3 regions of the Streptomyces sp. NPDC020731 genome follow, and region 3 is predicted to be linked to each of the others. Evidence: riboswitches for the same ligand, from Rfam matches in the RefSeq annotation. Region 3 holds a riboswitch; each other region holds the start of a gene.
What was found. A riboswitch is a leader RNA that binds a small molecule or an ion and turns the genes downstream of it on or off. The one in region 3 is predicted to bind cobalamin.
Positions count from the first base shown of each region.

Region 1: another riboswitch for cobalamin. It lies ahead of ACH4VX_RS07320 (cobalamin biosynthesis protein); the one in region 3 lies ahead of ACH4VX_RS19040 (energy-coupling factor ABC transporter permease).
Region 2: another riboswitch for cobalamin. It lies ahead of ACH4VX_RS01695 (prenyltransferase/squalene oxidase repeat-containing protein); the one in region 3 lies ahead of ACH4VX_RS19040 (energy-coupling factor ABC transporter permease).

Region 1 covers NZ_JBIRTN010000004.1:60,535-66,591, forward strand. The annotation lists gene ACH4VX_RS07305 (class II aldolase/adducin family protein) at 1-600, opposite strand, end outside; gene ACH4VX_RS07310 (anion permease) at 749-1,993, shown strand; gene ACH4VX_RS07315 (hypothetical protein) at 2,034-2,255, shown strand; cobalamin riboswitch at 2,410-2,548, shown strand; gene ACH4VX_RS07320 (cobalamin biosynthesis protein) at 2,670-3,611, shown strand; gene ACH4VX_RS07325 (cobyric acid synthase) at 3,608-5,143, shown strand; gene cobN (cobaltochelatase subunit CobN) at 5,140-6,057, shown strand, end outside.
Region 2 covers NZ_JBIRTN010000001.1:369,452-375,508, reverse strand. The annotation lists gene ACH4VX_RS01710 (glycosyltransferase family 4 protein) at 1-1,516, opposite strand, end outside; gene ACH4VX_RS01705 (TetR family transcriptional regulator) at 1,723-2,418, shown strand; gene ACH4VX_RS01700 (endo-1,4-beta-xylanase) at 2,646-4,058, shown strand; cobalamin riboswitch at 4,161-4,299, shown strand; gene ACH4VX_RS01695 (prenyltransferase/squalene oxidase repeat-containing protein) at 4,406-5,629, shown strand; gene ACH4VX_RS01690 (SCO2322 family protein) at 5,626-6,057, shown strand, end outside.
Region 3 covers NZ_JBIRTN010000011.1:151,829-157,885, reverse strand. The annotation lists gene ACH4VX_RS19060 (DNA repair ATPase) at 1-1,163, shown strand, start outside; gene ACH4VX_RS19055 (energy-coupling factor ABC transporter ATP-binding protein) at 1,218-2,081, opposite strand; gene cbiQ (cobalt ECF transporter T component CbiQ) at 2,078-2,827, opposite strand; gene ACH4VX_RS19045 (energy-coupling factor ABC transporter substrate-binding protein) at 2,834-3,202, opposite strand; gene ACH4VX_RS19040 (energy-coupling factor ABC transporter permease) at 3,199-3,909, opposite strand; cobalamin riboswitch at 3,939-4,122, opposite strand; gene ACH4VX_RS19035 (ABC transporter substrate-binding protein) at 4,331-5,920, shown strand; gene ACH4VX_RS19030 (ABC transporter permease) at 5,941-6,057, shown strand, end outside.

The DNA.
Region 1 (6,057 bases), on a different contig from region 3:
CGCGGTCAGCCAGAGGCGGCACATCCATTCCAGCTGGGCCGTGCGGTCGTAGGCCCGGGTGAGGGTCGTGCCGTGGGTGACGGTGCCGTGGTTCCGCAGGAGGCAGCCGGTGCGGCCGTCGAGGGCGCGGAGCATGTTCTCGGCCAGTTCGTCCGTGCCGTACGTCGCGTAGCGGGCGACCCGGACGGGCCCGCCGAGCGCCGCCGCCATGTAGTGGATCAGCGGCAGCTCGTCGACGAGCGTGGAGACGGCCGTCGCGTGCACCGCGTGCGTGTGCACGACGGCGCGCGCCCCGGTCGTCCGGTACACGGCCAGATGCATGGGCAGCTCGCTGGTGGGGACGAGCGAGCCGAGGACCTGCCGGCCGGTGAGGTCGACGCCCGTCACGTCGTCCGGCGTCAGCCGGTCGTACGGTACTCCCGACGGCGTGACCAGGACGGTCCCGCCGACCCGCACCGAGACGTTGCCGGAGGTGCCGACGACGAGCCCGTCGGCGACGGTCCGGCGCGCGGTCCCGACCAGTTCCGCCCAGGCGTGCGCCTCCTCCTCGCGCACGCGCCTGCCCCGCGCCCCCCGCCCGTCCCACCGCTGCTCAGTCATGCCGTGATCCTGCCAGGCGGCCTCACTCCATCCGGCGGAGCCTCCACCCCCTCTTACGGTCACCACGATGCCCGTTCCAGTTCATCTTCCGTTCATCCTGGTTACTTACGTTCGACCAGCCAATGACCTCGAACGATTGCCTGGGTAAATGGAAAGCTTCTCGCTGATCCTCGCGATTGTGGTGGTAACCGCACTCGCGTTCGATTTCACGAACGGTTTCCACGACACCGCGAACGCGATGGCAACGACCATTTCGACCGGTGCACTCAAACCCAAGGTCGCGGTGGCCATGTCCGCCGTGCTGAACCTTGTGGGCGCCTTTCTCTCGGTGGAGGTCGCCAACACGATCTCCAAGGGCCTCGTCGACGAGGCCGGCATCCGTCCCGAGGTCATCTTCGCCGCGTTGGTCGGCGCGATCCTCTGGAACCTCCTGACCTGGCTGGTCGGTCTGCCGTCCAGTTCCTCGCACGCCCTCATGGGCGGCCTGATCGGCGCCGCCGTCGCCTCCGCCGGTCTCGGCGCGGTCCACGGCGACGTCCTCGTCACCAAGGTCCTGCTCCCCGCGATCGCCGCCCCGCTGGTGGCCGGCGTCGCCGCGATGTTCGCCACCCGGCTGACCTACCGCCTGGGCAGGAAGGCCGACGGCAAGGCCTCCGAGAAGGGCTACCGCGCCGGACAGATCGCCTCCGCCGGCCTGGTCTCCCTGGCCCACGGCACCAACGACGCCCAGAAGACGATGGGCATCATCACCCTCGCCCTGGTCGCCGGCGGTGCCGTCACCCCCGACTCCGACCCGCCGCTGTGGGTCATCCTCTCCGCGGGCCTCGCCATCGCGCTCGGCACCTACCTCGGCGGCTGGCGCATCATCCGCACCATGGGCAAGGGCCTGACCGATCTCCAGCCGCAGCAGGGTTTCGCCGCCCAGACCAGCGCCGCGACGGTCATCCTGGCCTCCTCGCACCTCGGCTTCTCCCTCTCCACCACGCATTCCGTTTCCGGTTCCGTGATGGGCGCGGGCCTGGGCCGCAAGGGCGGTGTCGTCCGCTGGTCGACGGCCACCCGGATGTTCATCGCCTGGGGTCTGACGCTGCCGGCGGCGGCCCTGGTCGCGGCGCTCGCCGAGTGGGTCTGCGGCTTCGGCGACTGGGGCACCGCCCTCGTGGCCGTCTTCCTGATCGCCTCCAGTGCCGCGATCTGGAAGCTGTCCCGGCGCGAGGTCGTCGACCACACCAACGTCAACGGCACCGATGCCGCCGACGAGGAGCCGGCCGGTGTGGTCACCGCGGCCATGGCCGCGGTCACCCCGCCTCCCACGGGCACCGTGACCGAGGAGCTCTCGGCCACCATCCCGGCGCCGGCCCTCGCCGACCCGGCGGCCCCGACCACCGTCTGACCGCGACCCGGTAGCCCCGGTACGAAGGAAGAAGAGCACCATGAAGATCGACTGGGCGGCCCTCGGTTCCGTCTTCGGCGTCAGCCTCGTGGTCACCGTGGCCCTGGTGGGCCTGTTCACCCTCGGCATCAACGGCCTGTCCCACCGCGAGCGGGCCGCCGCGCAGGGCCAGTCCGCGGCCCTGGCGGTCACCGGCGCCTACGCCTGCTTCGCGGCGTGCGTGGCGGCGGTGGGGTACGGCATCTATCTGATCATGGCCTGATCACGGGCCACGCCCATACGGACGGGCGGTGCGGGAGCCTCGGCACCCGCACCGCCCGCTCGCCTGTGCGCGCCCCCGCTCGCGGTTCACCCACCGGAGTCCCCCTGTGGGCCTCAGCACACTTCAGCCTCGCAGGTCAACGGCAAGTTGACGGCCCTTCCGGGGCCGTGGTGGACTGCCTCAGCCACTACGGCGGCAGGAGAGGAAGCCGGTGCGATTCCGGCGCGGTCCCGCCACTGTCACCGGGGTGAACACCCCGGGAGCCAGGAACTCTCACCGCCGGTCTCGTCGAACCAGGGCGTGGACACCCTGAGTGAGGACATAACGCCATGCGCGGCTGCCTGCCGAGGTCGACCAGCGACACCCCACCCCGTTCCGGGGCCGCTCCCTCCGGATCCGTCACCGGCTGAACCCATGGGTGCCGATCGCGTGTTCGCGTACGGCGCCGCCGCCGGCCTCCTCGGCGACCTGCTGCTCGGCGATCCCCGCCGGGGGCATCCGGTCGCCGCTTTCGGGCGGGCCGCGGCTGCCGTGGAACGGGTGCTGTGGCGGGACGACCGGGGCCGGGGCGCGGTGCACACCGCCGTGTGCGTCGGCTCGGCCGTCGCCCTGGGAAGCCTCGCCTCCCGCTGTGTACGCTCCTCCCCCGCCGCCTCCGCCGCCCTGACCGGTGTCGCCACCTGGGCCGTCGTCGGCGGGACCTCGCTGGCCCGTGAGGCCCGCGCCGTCGGACGGGCGCTGGAGGCCGGGGACGTCGAGGCGGCCCGGGCACGGCTGCCGCACCTGTGCGGCCGGGACCCGCAGGCGCTGGACGCCGACGGGATCGCCCGCGCGGTGGTCGAGTCCGTCGCCGAGAACACCTCCGACGCCGTGGTGGGCGCCCTGGTGTGGGGCGCCGTCGCCGGGGTGCCGGGCCTCCTCGGGTTCCGGGCCGTCAACACGCTGGACGCGATGGTCGGCCACAAGTCCCCCCGCCACCGCCGCTACGGCTGGGCCTCCGCCCGCCTCGACGACGTCGCCGGGTGGCCCGGGGCGCGGCTGACCGCCGTACTCGCCGCGCTCGCGGGACCGGACCCGCGCGGGGCCGCGCGGGCGTGGCGCGCGGACGCGGCCGGGCATCCGAGCCCCAACGCCGGGCCGGTCGAGGCGTCCTTCGCGGGCGCGCTCGGCGTACGGCTCGGCGGGACCCTCTCCTACGGCGGGCGGGTCGAGCACCGGCCCGTCCTCAACGGCGGCGGGCGCGCCGTCGCCGTGGCCGACATCGACCGGGCGGTACGGCTCTCACGGCGGGTCGGCTGGCTCGCGCTCGGGGTCGGTGCCGCCGCGCGGAGCGTCATGAAGGGACGTGCATCGTGAGCGGTGGAGGGCTGCTGGTCGCCGGGACCACCTCGGACGCCGGCAAGAGCGTGGTGACCGCCGGGATCTGCCGGTGGCTGGTGCGGCAGGGCGTCAAGGTCGCGCCGTTCAAGGCGCAGAACATGTCGCTGAACTCGTTCGTGACGCGGGAGGGTGCGGAGATCGGGCGGGCGCAGGCCATGCAGGCCCAGGCCTGCCGCGTCGAGCCGACGGCGCTGATGAACCCGGTGCTGCTCAAGCCGGGCGGCGAGCGGTCCAGCCAGGTGGTGCTGCTGGGCAAGCCGGTCGGCGAGCTGAGCGCGCGCGGGTACCACGGCGGGCGGCAGCAGCGGCTGCTGGGCACGGTGCTGGACTGTCTGGAGCAGTTGCGGGGCACGTATGACGCGGTGATCTGTGAGGGGGCCGGCAGCCCGGCCGAGATCAATCTGCGGCGCACCGACATCGTGAACATGGGGATCGCCCGGGGCGCCGGGCTGCCGGTCCTGGTGGTCGGCGACATCGACCGGGGCGGTGTCTTCGCGTCCTTCTTCGGCACCGTCGCGCTGCTCTCCCCCGAGGACCAGGAGCTCGTCGCCGGGTTCCTGGTGAACAAGTTCCGGGGCGACGTGTCGCTGCTGGAACCGGGCCTGGACATGCTGCACGGCCTGACCGGGCGGCGGACGTACGGCGTGCTGCCGTTCCGGCACGGGCTCGGCATCGACGAGGAGGACGGACTCCGGGTGTCCTTGCGGGGCGCCGTACGGGAGTCCACGGTGGCCGCGCCGGTCGGCGAGGACGTGCTGCGGGTCGCCGTGTGCGCGGTGCCGCTGATGTCCAACTTCACCGACATGGACGCGCTCGCCGCCGAACCGGGCGTCGTGGTGCGGTTCGTGGACCGTCCCGAGGAACTGGCCGACGCCGACCTCGTGGTCGTGCCCGGCACCCGCGGGACCGTACGGGCGCTGGAGTGGCTGCGGGAGCGCGGGCTCGCGGACGCGCTGAGGCGGCGGGCGGCCGAGGGTCGGCCCGTGCTCGGGATCTGCGGGGGCTTCCAGGTCCTCGGGCAGTCCATCGAGGACGACGTCGAGAGCCGGCGGGGGCGGGTCGACGGGCTCGGGATCCTGCCCGTGCGGGTACGGTTCGCCCGCGAGAAGACGCTCGCACGGCCCGTCGGGGAGGCCCTCGGGGAGCCCGTCGAGGGGTACGAGATCCATCACGGGATCGCCGAGGTGCTGGGGGGAGAGACGTTCATCTCCGATGACCACGGGAACAGCCTGGACGGCTGCCGGGTCGGCAAGACCTGGGGCACGCACTGGCACGGCTCGCTGGAGTCGGACGGTTTCCGGCGGGCCTTCCTGCGCAAGGTGGCCGCCGCCGCGGGCCGCCGCTTCGTGCCGGCCCCCGACACCTCGTTCGCCGCGCTGCGCGAGGAGCAGCTCGACCGGCTCGGCGATCTGATCGAACAGCACGCGGACACGGACGCGCTGTGGCGGCTCATCGAGTCCGGCGCGCCGCAAGGACTGCCTTTCATTCCACCGGGAGCGCCCGCATGAGCACTGTGTTGTTGTTGTCGACCGCCGACACGGACCTGCTGGCGGCCCGTGCCTCCGGCGCCTCCTACCGGATCGGCAACCCGACCCGCGTGGACGTGGCCGACGAACTGCCCGCGCTGCTCGACGGGGCGGACCTCGCCGTCGTACGGCTGCTGGGCGGCAAGCGCGCCTGGGAGGACGGGCTCGCGGCGCTGAAGGCGTCCGGCGTCCCGACGGTGCTGCTCGGCGGGGAGGCCGTGCCGGACGCGGAGTTGATGGCCGAGTCGACGGTGCCGGCCGGTGTGGTGGCGGAGGCGCTGCGGTACCTCGTCGAGGGCGGCCCGGACAACCTCACCGAGCTGGCCCGGTTCCTGTCGGACACCGTGCTGCTGACCGGCGAGGGCTTCGAGGAGCCGCGGAAGATGCCGGAGTACGGCGTCCACGGCGAACGTGTCCTGGAACAGGGCCGTCCGACGGTCGGCGTGCTCTTCTACCGGGCGCACGAACTGAGCGGCAACACCGCCTTCGTGGACACGCTGTGCGACGCGATCGAGGCGCGGGGCGCCAACGCCCTCCCCGTCTACTGCGGTTCGCTGCGCGACGCCGACCCGGAACTGTACGAGCTGCTGGCCGGGGCCGACACCCTCGTCGCCACCGTGCTCGCGGCCGGCGGCACGCACGCCTCGCAGGCGTCGGCGGGCGGTGACGAGGAGGCCTGGGACATCGGGGCGCTCGCCGACCTGGACGTGCCGGTGCTGCAAGGGCTCTGCCTGACGTCGTCGCGCGCCGCGTGGGAGGAGTCCGACGCCGCCCTCTCCCCCATGGACGCGGCGATGCAGGTCGCCATCCCGGAGTTCGACGGCCGGCTGATCACGGTCCCGTTCTCCTTCAAGGAGCAGGGCCCGGACGACGTCCCGGTGTACGTCGCCGACCCG
Region 2 (6,057 bases), on a different contig from region 3:
TCACGGACGCGGGATGGTCGACGGGCTGGGCCGCGGCACGGTCGACGGGCTGGGCCGCGGCGCGGTCGGCACCCTGGACACCGGCGGGCTCGACGTCCCGGTCGCCCGCGCGGGCGGCGGTCCCGGATCCGGAGCGGTGCGAAGGCGTGGTCGCCGAGCGGTCGTCCCCGGCGTCGCGGTCCCCGCGGGCGGTGTCCGTGCGATGGCCCGCGCGGGCCATCGCCTCGCGGTAGTGGGCCACCGTGCCCTGGGCCGCACGCGCCCAGGTGAAGTGCCGCAGCACCCGCTCCCGTCCGGCCGCCCCGAGCCGGGCGCGCAGTTCCGGGTCCCCGAGCAGCCGGGTCAGCGCGGCGGCCAGCGCCCCCGCGTCGCCGGGCGGTACGGCGAGACACGTCTCCCCGTCGCGGCCGGCCACCTCGGGAATCGCCCCACCGGTCGTGGCGACCAGCGGGGTGCCCGTCGCCATGGCCTCGGCGGCCGGCAGCGAGAACCCCTCGTACAGCGACGGCACGCACGCGACCTGCGCCGACCGCACCAGGTCGACCAGTTCGGCGTCCGAGATGCCCTTGACGAACTCGACGGCGCCCTCGAGGCCGTACCGCTCCACGGCCTGCGCGACGGGCCCCTCCACGGGCCGCCTGCCGACCACGACGAGATGCGCCTCGGGCTGCTCGGCGCGCACCTTCGCCAGTGCCTCGACGAGGAAGACCAGCCCCTTCAGCGGCACGTCCGCGCTGGACGTGGTCACGATCCGGCCCGGTACGACCGGCACCGACGGATCGGGCGCGAACAGGTCGGTGTCGGCGCCGATGTGGACGACGTGGACGCGGTCCTGCCGTACGCCGAGATCGTCGACGATCTCCTGGCGGGAGCTGCCGGAGACGGTGAGCACGGACGGCAGGCGGCGCGCCACCCGCTTCTGCATCCGCGTGAAGGCGTACCAGCGGCGCACCGAGTACCGCCGCTGCCAGTTCTCGGCCGCGTCCAGTTCCAGGCGCCGGTCGACGGTGATGGGGTGGTGGATCGTGGTCACCAGGGGGGCGCCGACGTCGCCGAGCAGACCGTAGCCGAGGGTCTGGTTGTCGTGGACGACGTCGAAGTCGCCGCGCCGGGCCCGCAGGTGGCGGCGGGCGCGCAGGGAGAACGTCAGCGGCTCGGGGAAGCCGCCGGTCCACATGGTGCCGACCTCGAACGCGTCGATCCAGTCCCGGTACTCGTCGCGCTTCGGGGTGCGGAAGGGGTCCGGCTGGCGGTAGAGGTCGAGGCTGGGCAGTTCGGTGAGGCTCGGCCCGTCGTGGCCCTCGTCGAGGACGTCGAGCACGGGGTAGGGCTGGGCGCCGATGACCTCGACGCGGTGCCCGAGGCGGGCGAGTTCGCGGGAGAGGTGGCGTACGTAGACGCCCTGCCCACCGCAGAACGGGTTTCCCTTATAGGTGAGGAGTGCGATGCGGAGCGGTCGCAAGCCGTCGGATGCGGGACCCTGCGAGAGCCCGGCCTGACTGGCCTCAGCGGTCACTCTGGGCCCCCTTCTCCCTGCACTGTCCCGCGAGATTACGCCGGGACGCTAATCTAGAACAAGTTTCAGAGTTGATCGTTCGGAGGGTCTGAATCTACCGGCAGGTAGGGGTGTCGGCAGCAGTGGATCAGGTGATTCACGCCACGGCGGACGGCATGCCATGCTGTCTGATCATTCACCCTCACCGACTGTCACGGACGGGACCCATGCCTACGGAAGCCAACAGGGGCAAGGCGGCCAGGGCAGCCACGACGGACGGGGCGGGCAAGGCGGCGGCGACGGGAGCCGGCACCGCGCGGCCCACCCCGGCCTCGCCGCTCACCGAGCGCCAGGAGGCGCGCCGGCGCCGCATCCTGCGGGCGTGCGCGCAGCTGGCCGGCCGGGGAGGATTCGACGCGGTGCAGATGCGCGAGGTCGCGGAGTCCTCACAGGTGGCGCTCGGCACGCTGTACCGCTACTTCCCGTCCAAGATCCATCTCCTGGTCGCGACCATGCAGGATCAGCTGGAGACCCTGCACGGCACGCTGCGGAAGAAGCCGCCGGCCGGTGCGACCCCGGCCGAGCGGGTCGCGGAGACCCTGATGCGGGCCTTCCGCGCGCTCCAGCGGGAGCCGCACCTGGCCGACGCGATGGTGCGCGCCCTGACGTTCGCGGACCGCAGCGTGAGCCCGGAGGTCGACCAGGTCTCCCGGCAGACCACGAGGATCATCCTGGACGCCATGGAGCTCACCGATCCCACGCCCGAGCAGCTCTCGGCCGTCCGGGTCATCGAGCACACCTGGCACTCGACCCTGATCACCTGGCTCTCGGGCCGTGCCTCCATCGCCCAGGTCAAGGTCGACATAGAGACGGTGTGCCGCCTGATGGACCTGACGGCCCCGAAGAGCACCGACGATCACTGACGGCCACTGTCGAAACTTTCGCCGCTTTTCCGTTAATGCTGGTAGCGGGCTCCCCCTGTACGGACCCTCACGCGTCGATGACTTCCTCGTGTGCGAATGATTGACCACCTCTCCGGCGACCCGTATCGTCTCCGCAGAAATTCGGAGCCGAGTCCGAAACTTTCGTTCGACCGTACAGCAGCAATCCCGCCCACCCGCAGCACGGGACCCACCGGAGAAGGGATGACATGCGCATGATCGAAAAGCGAACGAGAACGAGAGCCGGAGGCGACGGCCCCGCACGCGGCCGACTGCGCGCCGCCCTCGGCGCCACCACCACCGCCCTGCTCACCGTCACCGCGCTCGCCGCACTCCCCCAGACCACCGCCCACGCCGCCGACACCCTGGGCGCGGCGGCGACCGAGAAGGGCCGCTACTTCGGTGCCGCCGTCGCCGCGAACCACCTCGGCGAGGCGCAGTACGCCGCCACGCTCGACCGCGAGTTCAACTCGGTGACACCCGAGAACGAGATGAAGTGGGACGCCGTCGAGCCGAGCCGCGGCTCCTTCAGCTTCAGCCGCGCCGACCAGATCGTGAACCACGCCCGGAGTCAGGGCATGGACGTCCGCGGCCACACCCTGGTCTGGCACTCCCAGCTGCCGAGCTGGGTCTCCGGACTGGGCGCGACCGACCTCCGGTCGGCCATGAACAACCACATCACCCAGGTCATGACCCACTACAAGGGCGAGATCCACTCCTGGGACGTGGTCAACGAGGCGTTCCAGGACGGAAGCAGCGGCGCCCGGCGCAGCTCGCCCTTCCAGGACAAGCTCGGCAACGGCTTCATCGAGGAGGCCTTCCGCACGGCCCGCGCGACCGACCCGAACGCCAAGCTCTGCTACAACGACTACAACACCGACGGCGTCAACGCGAAGAGCAACGCGGTCTACGCCATGGTCAAGGACTTCAAGTCCCGCGGTGTGCCGATCGACTGCGTCGGCTTCCAGTCCCACTTCAACCCCAACTCCCCCGTCCCCGCCGACTACCGGGCCAACCTCCAGCGCTTCGCCGACCTCGGGGTCGACGTGCAGATCACCGAGCTGGACATCGAGGGCTCGGGCCAGGCCCAGGCCACCGACTACGGCAACGTCGTACGGGCCTGCCTCGCGGTGACGCGATGCACCGGCATCACGGTGTGGGGCATCCCGGACAAGTACTCGTGGCGGTCGAGCGGCACCCCCCTGCTGTTCGACGACAACTACAACAAGAAGCCCGCCTACGACGCGGCCCTGAGCGCCCTGGGTGGCACCACCGACCCCGACGACCCGGACGACCCCGACGACCCGGGCACCCCCGGCGCGGGCTGCACCGCCACCTACACCACGGCGGAGCAGTGGGGCAGCGGGTACAACGGCAAGGTGACGATCACGGCCGGCAGCTCGCCGATCACCGGCTGGAGCGTGAACGTCACCATGACGTCCCCGCAGAAGGTCCTCTCCGTCTGGAACGGCTCACCCACCTGGGACAGCAGCGGCAACGTCATGACGGTGCGCCCCAGTTGGAACGGCCCGCTCGCGGCCGGAGCCTCGACCAGTTTCGGCTTCACCGTGAGCGGCGGCGCCTCGCCCCCGCCGCAGGTCGGCGCCTGCACGGCTTCCTGACCCGGCCCACCCGCACCCGTACTCCCCTTGCCGGGGGTGCGGGTGCGGTGCGCGTCTCCCGGCCGACGTGACCCCGCTCACCGAAGCCACCCCCCGGCCCCTTCCCTACGGGCGGGTAGAGTGTCGGCGTCGTCATCACACCGTACGGGGGGAAGCCGGTGCAATTCCGGCGCTGACCCGCAACCGTAAGCCGCCCCCGAGGCGGTGAGCCGGACTGCCCCGCACGGTTCGTGACCGGCTCACGTGCCCGGCGCTCCGCCGGGCACGGCACCGTCGAGGCATACGGAGCCGAGCCGCCGGGGTGTCCCGCGCTGCCCGGCCCTCCGCAGGGAAGGCACCCGCCGATCATGAATGTTCGCCGCAGCGCAGCGGTCCTGGCCGCCGTCGCCGTGATCGGCGCTGCCACTCCGGCCGCCGCCGACGCCACCCCGTCCCCGGCGCCGTCCACGGCGCTCCCCTCCGCCCTGTACGGCGACAGCGACCCGCAGTACGACGGCGTCTGGCGCCAGTCGCTCGCCCTGCTCGCGCAGCACACGGCCGGCGTCGAGCCGTCGAAGGCGGCCGTCGACTGGCTCACCGGGCAGCAGTGTGCCGACGGCTCCTTCGCCCCGTACCGCGCCGACACCACCAAGGCGTGCGACGCGAAGACGATGGTCGACACCAACCAGACCTCCGCCGCCGTCCAGGCCCTCGCCGCGCTCGGCGGACACGACGACGTCACGAAGAAGGCCGTCGACTGGCTGAAGTCCGCGCAGAACAAGGACGGCGGCTGGGGCTACACGGCGGGCGGCGCCAGCGACACCAACTCCACCTCCGTCGTCATCGGCGCCCTCGCGGCCGCCGGTGAGAAGCCGGCCGAGGTGAAGAAGGACGGCAGGTCCCCCTACGACGCCCTGCTGAAGCTGGCGCTCCCCTGCGAGGGCGACGGCGCGGGCGCCTTCGCCTTCCAGCCTGACAAGAAGGGCGAGCTGGTCGCCAACGCGGACGCGACGGCGGCGGGCGTGCTCGGCTCGCTCGGTGCGGGCCTGGTCGTCGAGCCCGGCGAGGACGGTACCGGGGAAGCGTCGTGCGAGAAGGCAGGCGACCCCGGGCAGGCCGCCGCCAACGGTGCCGCGTACCTCACGGACGCCCTCGCCGAGGACGGCCACCTCACCTCCGCCCTCGCCGGCGCCGAGGACCAGCCCGACTACGGCAACACCGCCGACGCGGTGGTCGCGCTCGCCGCGCAGGGCGCCGGCGAGCAGGCCGGGAAGTCCCTGACCTGGCTGGAGAAGAACGCCGCCGACTGGGCGGCACAGAGCGGCCCCGCCGCCTACGCCCAGTTGATCTTCGCCGCCCACGCGACCGGCGCCGACCCGCGCGACTTCGGCGGCGCGGACCTGGTGAAGCAGCTGGGCGCGACGGGTCCGGCCGCCCCGGAGAAGACGACCGAGGCGAAGAGCGACGAGAAGAACGACAAGGCCGAGTCGGACTCCGGCCTCAGTGTCTGGTGGTTCGTCGGTGTCTGCCTGGTCGCCGGCATCGGCATCGGCTTCCTGATCAGCGGCCGTACGAAGCGGCAGCAGCCGTGATCCGCCGGGCCGCCGTACTGTTCCTGGCCGCGCTCCTGCCCCTGCCGGCGGGCGCGGGCCGGGCGGAGGCCGCCGGCTACCGCTACTGGTCGTTCTGGGAGCAGGACGGCACGGCATGGACGTACGCCAACCAGGGCCCGTCCCTCGCCCGCCCCGCCGACGGCGACGTCCACGGCTTCCGCTTCTCCGTCAGCGAGAACTCGGCCGACGCGGTGAAGCCCCGCGGCACCGCCGACTTCGACACCATCTGCGCGAAGACCCCGGCTGCCGACGGCAGGAAACGCGTGGCCCTGGTCATCGACTTCGGCACCCCCACCGACGCCCCCTCCGGCGAAACCCCGCCGGCCGGCCGCACGGCGTGCGCCCGGGTCCCCGAGGACGCCACCACGGCCGAGGCCCTGGCCTCGGTCGCCAAACCCCTCCGCTAC
Region 3 (6,057 bases):
CCGGCGGTCTGCTGCTGCTCGTCTCCCCGCCCGGCTACGGCAAGACGACCCTCATGGAGTACGTCGCCGACCGCCTCGGCCTGGTGCTGGTGAGGATCAGCGGCCCCGCGCTCGGCCACGCGGTCACCTCGCTCGACCCGGCCGAGGCACCGAACGCCACCGCCCGCCAGGAGATCGAGAAGATCAACTTCGCGCTGGCCGCCGGCAACAACACCCTCCTGTACCTCGACGACATCCAGCACACCTCGCCGGAACTGCTGCAGAAGTTCATCCCGTTGTGCGACGCCACACGCCGGATGGAGGGCGTGTGGGAGGGCGAGCCGCGCACCTACGACCTGCGCGGGAAGCGGTTCGCCGTCTGCATGGCCGGCAACCCCTACACCGAGTCCGGCGAGGCCTTCCGGGTCCCGGACATGCTGGCCAACCGCGCCGACGTGTGGAACCTCGGCGACGTCCTCACGGGCAAGGAGGACGTCTTCGCGCTCAGCTTCGTGGAGAACGCGCTCACCGCCAACCCGGTGCTCGCCCCGCTCGCGGCCCGCGACCGCGCCGACCTGGCCCTCCTGATCCGCCTCGCCGAGAACGACCCCACCGCCCGCGCCGACCGCCTCACCCACCCCTACGCCCCCACCGAACTGGAGCGCGTCCTGGCGGTGTTGCGCCACCTGCTCACCGCCCGCCGCACCGTCCTCGCCGTCAACGCGGCCTACATCGCCTCCGCCGCCCAGTCCGACGACGCCCGCACCGAGCCGCCGTTCCGCCTCCAGGGCTCCTACCGCAACATGAACAAGATCGCCCAGCGGATCCAGCCCGTCATGGACGCCGCCGAGCTGGCCGCCGTCGTCGACGACCACTACACGGCCGAGGCCCAGACCCTCACCACCGGCGCCGAGGCGAACCTCCTCAAGCTCGCCGAACTGCGCGGCACGCTCACCCCCGCCCGGTCGGCCCGCTGGGCCGAGGTGAAGTCCGCCCACGTCCGCACCCTCGCCCCGGGTGGCCCCGACGAGGACGCCCTGGCCCGCGCGGTCGCCGCCCTGGCCCTCCTCGGCGACCGCATCGCCGCCGTCGAGTCGGCCATCACCCGCGCGGCGGACCCGCGCCGGCCGATGGCCGGCCCGGGGTCCCGGCACGCGGCGCTCCAGCCCCCGGAGGGCACCTGAGATGCCGCCCGTGCCCGGGTGATCGGGCCGGTGGGGGGGCGGCCCGATCACCCCTCACGGGACGTGCGTGTCGCCGCCGGTGACGGACGTGGCCACCAGGGCCGCCAGTTCCTCCGGGGAACGCGGGCCGGCGGCCGGACCGGTCAGCAGACCCTGGGCCCGGAGCAGTCGCCCGACCGCCACCCCCCACGGCAGCCGCAGCCCCGCCCCCGCGAGGAGGTCCGTGCGGGCCAGCATCTCGGCCGCCGGGCCGGTGTGGACGCCGGACGGGGTGAGCAGGGCCGCGTCGTCGGCCCAGCGCAGGGCCAGGTCCACGTCGTGGGTCGCCATGACGACCGTCGTGCCGCCCGCGCGCAGCCCGTCGAGGGTGGCGAGCAGGCGTTCCTGGCCGTCGGGGTCCAGGCCCGCCGTCGGCTCGTCCAGGATCAGCACGCGGGGCCGCATGGCGACCGCGCCCGCGATCGCCGTCCGCTTGCGCTGCCCGTAGGACAGCAGATGCGTCGGACGGTCGGCGAGGGCGGTGATGTCCAGCGCGGCCAGCGCCTCCGCCACCCGGGCGCGCACCTCCGCGTCGGGCAGGCCGAGGTTCAGCGGCCCGAACGACACGTCCTGGCCGACGGACGCGGCGAACAACTGGTCGTCGGGGTCCTGCACCACCAGTTGCACGGTGGTCCGCAGCGCCGTCAGCCCTTTCCGGTCATACCGCACCGCCCGCCCCTCGACGATCAACTCACCTCCGCCCGGCCGCAGTCCACCGCTCAGCAGCCGCATCAGCGTCGTCTTCCCGCTGCCGTTGCGCCCCAGCAGCGCCAGCGCGCGCCCCTCGCGCACCTCGAAGTCCAGACCGCTGAGCACGGGCGGGCCGTCCTCGTACGCGAACGACGCGCCCCGCAGGGCCACCAGGACGGACTCGCTCACGACAGGGACCTTTCCAGTACGAGGGTGAGGGCGGCCAGCGCCACCAGGAGTGCCACGCTCGCGACCGTGAAGGGGACGGAGACACGGGCCTCGGGCACCAGCACGCGCAGGGTGCCGTCGTAGCCGCGTCCGGCGAGCCCGGTCTGCAGCCGCGCCGCCCGGTCGAAGGACCGGACGAACGCGGTCGCGCCGAGCCCGCCGAGGGACCGCCAGGTCGCCGCGCGGGTGGTGTGCCCGAGCCGGGCCGCCTGCGCCTCCCGGATGCGGCGCACCGAGTCCAGCAGCAGGAAGCTCATCCGGTACGTCACCAGCGCCACGTCCACGAGCGGGGCCGGCACGCCGGCCCGCACCAGGCGCGGCAGCAGATCGGACATCGGGGTGGTGAAGGCGAACAGCAGCACGCCCAGCGAGGCCGCCGACGTGCGCAGCATCAACTCCCCGGCGCGCAGCGGCCCGTCCCCGGCCCAGGACACGAACCCGCCCGGCCCGCCCACCTGCACCAGCAGCGTCAGCGCCCCGGTGACGCAGAAGCCCAGCGGCACCCGGTAGGCCCGCCACAGCCGCCGGCCCGGCACCCCCGCCGGACCGAGCAGCACCGCGAGCGCCGTCACCAGCACCAGGGCAGCGCCCGGCCAGGGCGGCAGCGAGATCGCCAGCACGGTGAGCCCCAGCCCCAGCACGGCCTTGTCCACGGGGTGACGGCGGCGCCAGCGGCTGCTGTGCGCCGCCGCGTCGATCGGCAGCACGTGCCGTCAGACCCGTCGTCGTTCGGAAACGGCTTCGGTCTCCGCGTCCACCTCGGCCCGCAGCCGTTCCAGCGCCCGCGCCTCCCCCTGCCGTCGCCCGCGCCGCACCCCGAAGTAGTACGCGAGGACGCCCGCGCCGAGTGCCGCCTGGAGGGCGAACAGAGCCGACTCGATCTCGCCGGACGGCGGTTCGTACAGCGGCGAGAACCACGGCTCGTAGTCCGGGTCGATCTCGGTGATCGCGGTCTCCGCCTCGGCGTCCGCGCCCGCGAACGGCTCCTCCTTGTGGTCGCCGAGCCCGAACACCAGCGGGATCACGGCGAGCGCGGCCACGAGCACCAGCAACAGCGTGTTGATCTTCGCGTTACGGCTCATCGGGCCACCGCCTCCGTCGAGTCCGCCGGCTTGCGCCCGGCCGCCGACGTCACCAGCACCCCGAGCCGCGTCAGCTCGCCCTTGCTCGACTGCACCAGCATGCGCATCACCAGCACCGTCAGCAGTCCCTCGCTCACCGCGAGCGGGATCTGCGTCACGGCGAAGATGGAGCCGAACTTGCCCAGCGCGCCCAGGAACCCGCTGCCCGGGTCGGGGAAGGCGAGCGCCAGCTGCACGCTCGTCACGCAGTACGTCGACAGGTCGGCGACGAACGCGCCGAAGAACACCGCCACCATCAGCGGCACGTCGTAGCGGCGCAGCAGCTTGTAGATCCCGTACCCGGCCCACGGCCCGACGACGGCCATCGAGAAGACGTTGGCGCCCAGTGTGGTCAGCCCGCCGTGGGCCAGCAGCAGCGCCTGGAACAGCAGGGTGATGGTGCCCAGCACCGCCATGACCGGCGGCCGGAACAGGATCGCGCCGAGCCCCGTGCCGGTGGGGTGGGAGCAACTCCCCGTGACCGACGGCAGTTTCAGCGCGGACAGGACGAACGTGAACGCTCCCGACGCGCCCATCAGCAGTGTGCTCTCGGGATGTTCCCTGACTTCACGGATGAGCGACCGGGCTCCGTGGACGACGAACGGCGCCGACGCGACGCCCCAGGCGACCGCGTGCGCCGGAGGAAGAAAACCCTCGGCAATGTGCATGGCTCAGCAGACCCTCTCCAGCACCTCGTGGATGGTTGACGCGCCTTGGCCGGTCTCCTGGCTGACGGGTACCACCGCCCGTGCTCCGCCTTCCCGGGCCCCGAAGGACCCAGTGGCCGTCCGCGAGGACTGGAGCCGGACTTCCCGATCACAGTGGCGAGGGCCGCACCGGTATCGCACCGATTTCCCGTCACCAAGGCGTGGCGACAGTAGTGCCCGTTCCGGCCCGCTGACAAGCGGCCGCCGGGGGCGCGCGGACGGCGCCCGGCGGCTCGTACCCCGGCGCACACCTGCGCACTTGACACGAGCGGCCCTGCCCAGGGGGCGGGGGAGTGGGGGACCGCCGTCCTGGGCAGTGTCTTCCTGCAATTAATATGCAACAACCATTTTCAGGCAACATGGCACCATGGAGTGAGGCTCGATGACGACCCGACGAATACGAGGGGCCGCCGCCGCGGTCGCGATGGCCGGTGCGGTCGCCGCCTGCTCGGCGCCGGGCGACGGTGCCGCGGACGGCGGGGCGTCCGCCGACTCCGTCGTGATCGGGGTCCCCTCCGAACCGGACACCCTCAGCCCCCTGCTCGGCTACGGCAAGGACGGCAACTCCAAGATCTTCGACGGGCTCCTCGCCCGGGACGCCGGCCTCGAACTGAAGCCCGCGCTGGCGAAGGCCCTTCCCGAGGTCACTGACGACGGCCGCACCTACACGTACACCCTGCGCGACGGCGTGAAGTTCAGCGACGGCGAGCCGCTGACCGCCGACGACGTGGTCTTCACGTACGAAACCGTGCTGGACGACAGGACCAACAACACCGCCAAGAGCGAACTGGACGCCGTCAAGGAGGTCAGGGCCGACGGCGACGACAAGGTCGTCTTCACCCTCGACTACCCCTACGCGGCCTTCGCCGCCCGCACGGTGCTGCCCATCGTCCCCGAGCACATCGCGGGCGGACAGGACCCCAACACCGGTTCCTTCAACACGAAGCCGGTCGGCACCGGACCGTACGTCCTCACCGGCTGGAGCAAGGGTGAAAAGCTCACCTTCGAGGCCAATCCGGACTACTGGGGCGGCACCCCGAAGGTGAAAAAGCTCACCATGGCGATCATCGCCGACGACGACGTCCGCGCCACCCGGCTGCGCTCCGGCGACCTCGACGGCGCGACCCTCCCGCCCAACCTCGCCGCCACGTTCAAGAACGACGACGGCAGGAGGACGTACCGGGCGACGTCGTACGACTTCCGTGCCGTCACCCTCCCCACCGGCGACCCGGTCACCGGCGACACCGCGATCCGCCTCGCCCTGGACCTCGCCGTGGACCGCGAGGCCATGGTCGACAAGATCCTCGACGGCGCCGGCCGCCCCGCCTACGGTCCGCTGCCCCTCGACGACCCCTGGTACGCCAAGGGCATCGACCGCCCCCAGGACCTCGACGAGGCCAAGGACATCCTCGACGAGGCCGGCTGGAGGACCGGCGAGGACGGCACCCGCGCCAAGGACGGCCGCGCCGCCCGCTTCACCCTCTACTACCCCTCCGGCGACAAGGTCCGCCAGGACCACGCCCTCGCCTACGCCTCCGACGCCAAGAAGGCCGGCATCGACGTCAGGGTCGAGAGCGCCACCTGGGAGGTCATCGAGCCCCGGATGAAGCACGACGCCGTCCTCGCAGGCTTCGGCAGCACCGGCGACCCCGACTTCGGCCTCTACACGCTCCTGCACTCCTCCCTCGCCGGCGACGGCTTCAACAACATGGCCCTGTACGACAACCCGGCCGTCGACGAGGCCCTCGACACCGGCCGCCGCAGTCAGGACCCCGAGGACCGCAAGGCCGCCTACGACACCCTCCAGCGCGAACTGGTGAAGAACCCCGGCTACACCTTCCTCACCCACATCGACCACATGTACGTCCTCGCCGACCGCTGGAAGGACCTCACCACCCAGGTCGAACCCCACGAGCACGGCTTCGCCAGCGGTCCCTGGTGGAACGTCGAGGAATGGCAGCCCGACGCATGACCACCCTCCCCTGGGGAGAGATGACCCGGCTCACGGCACGGCGGGCCCTGTTCGCCGTGCCCGTGCTGCTGGTCGTCACCTTCGGCGTGTTCGCCGTCGCCGCCGCCTCCCCCTTCGACCCCGTCAAGGCGTACGCC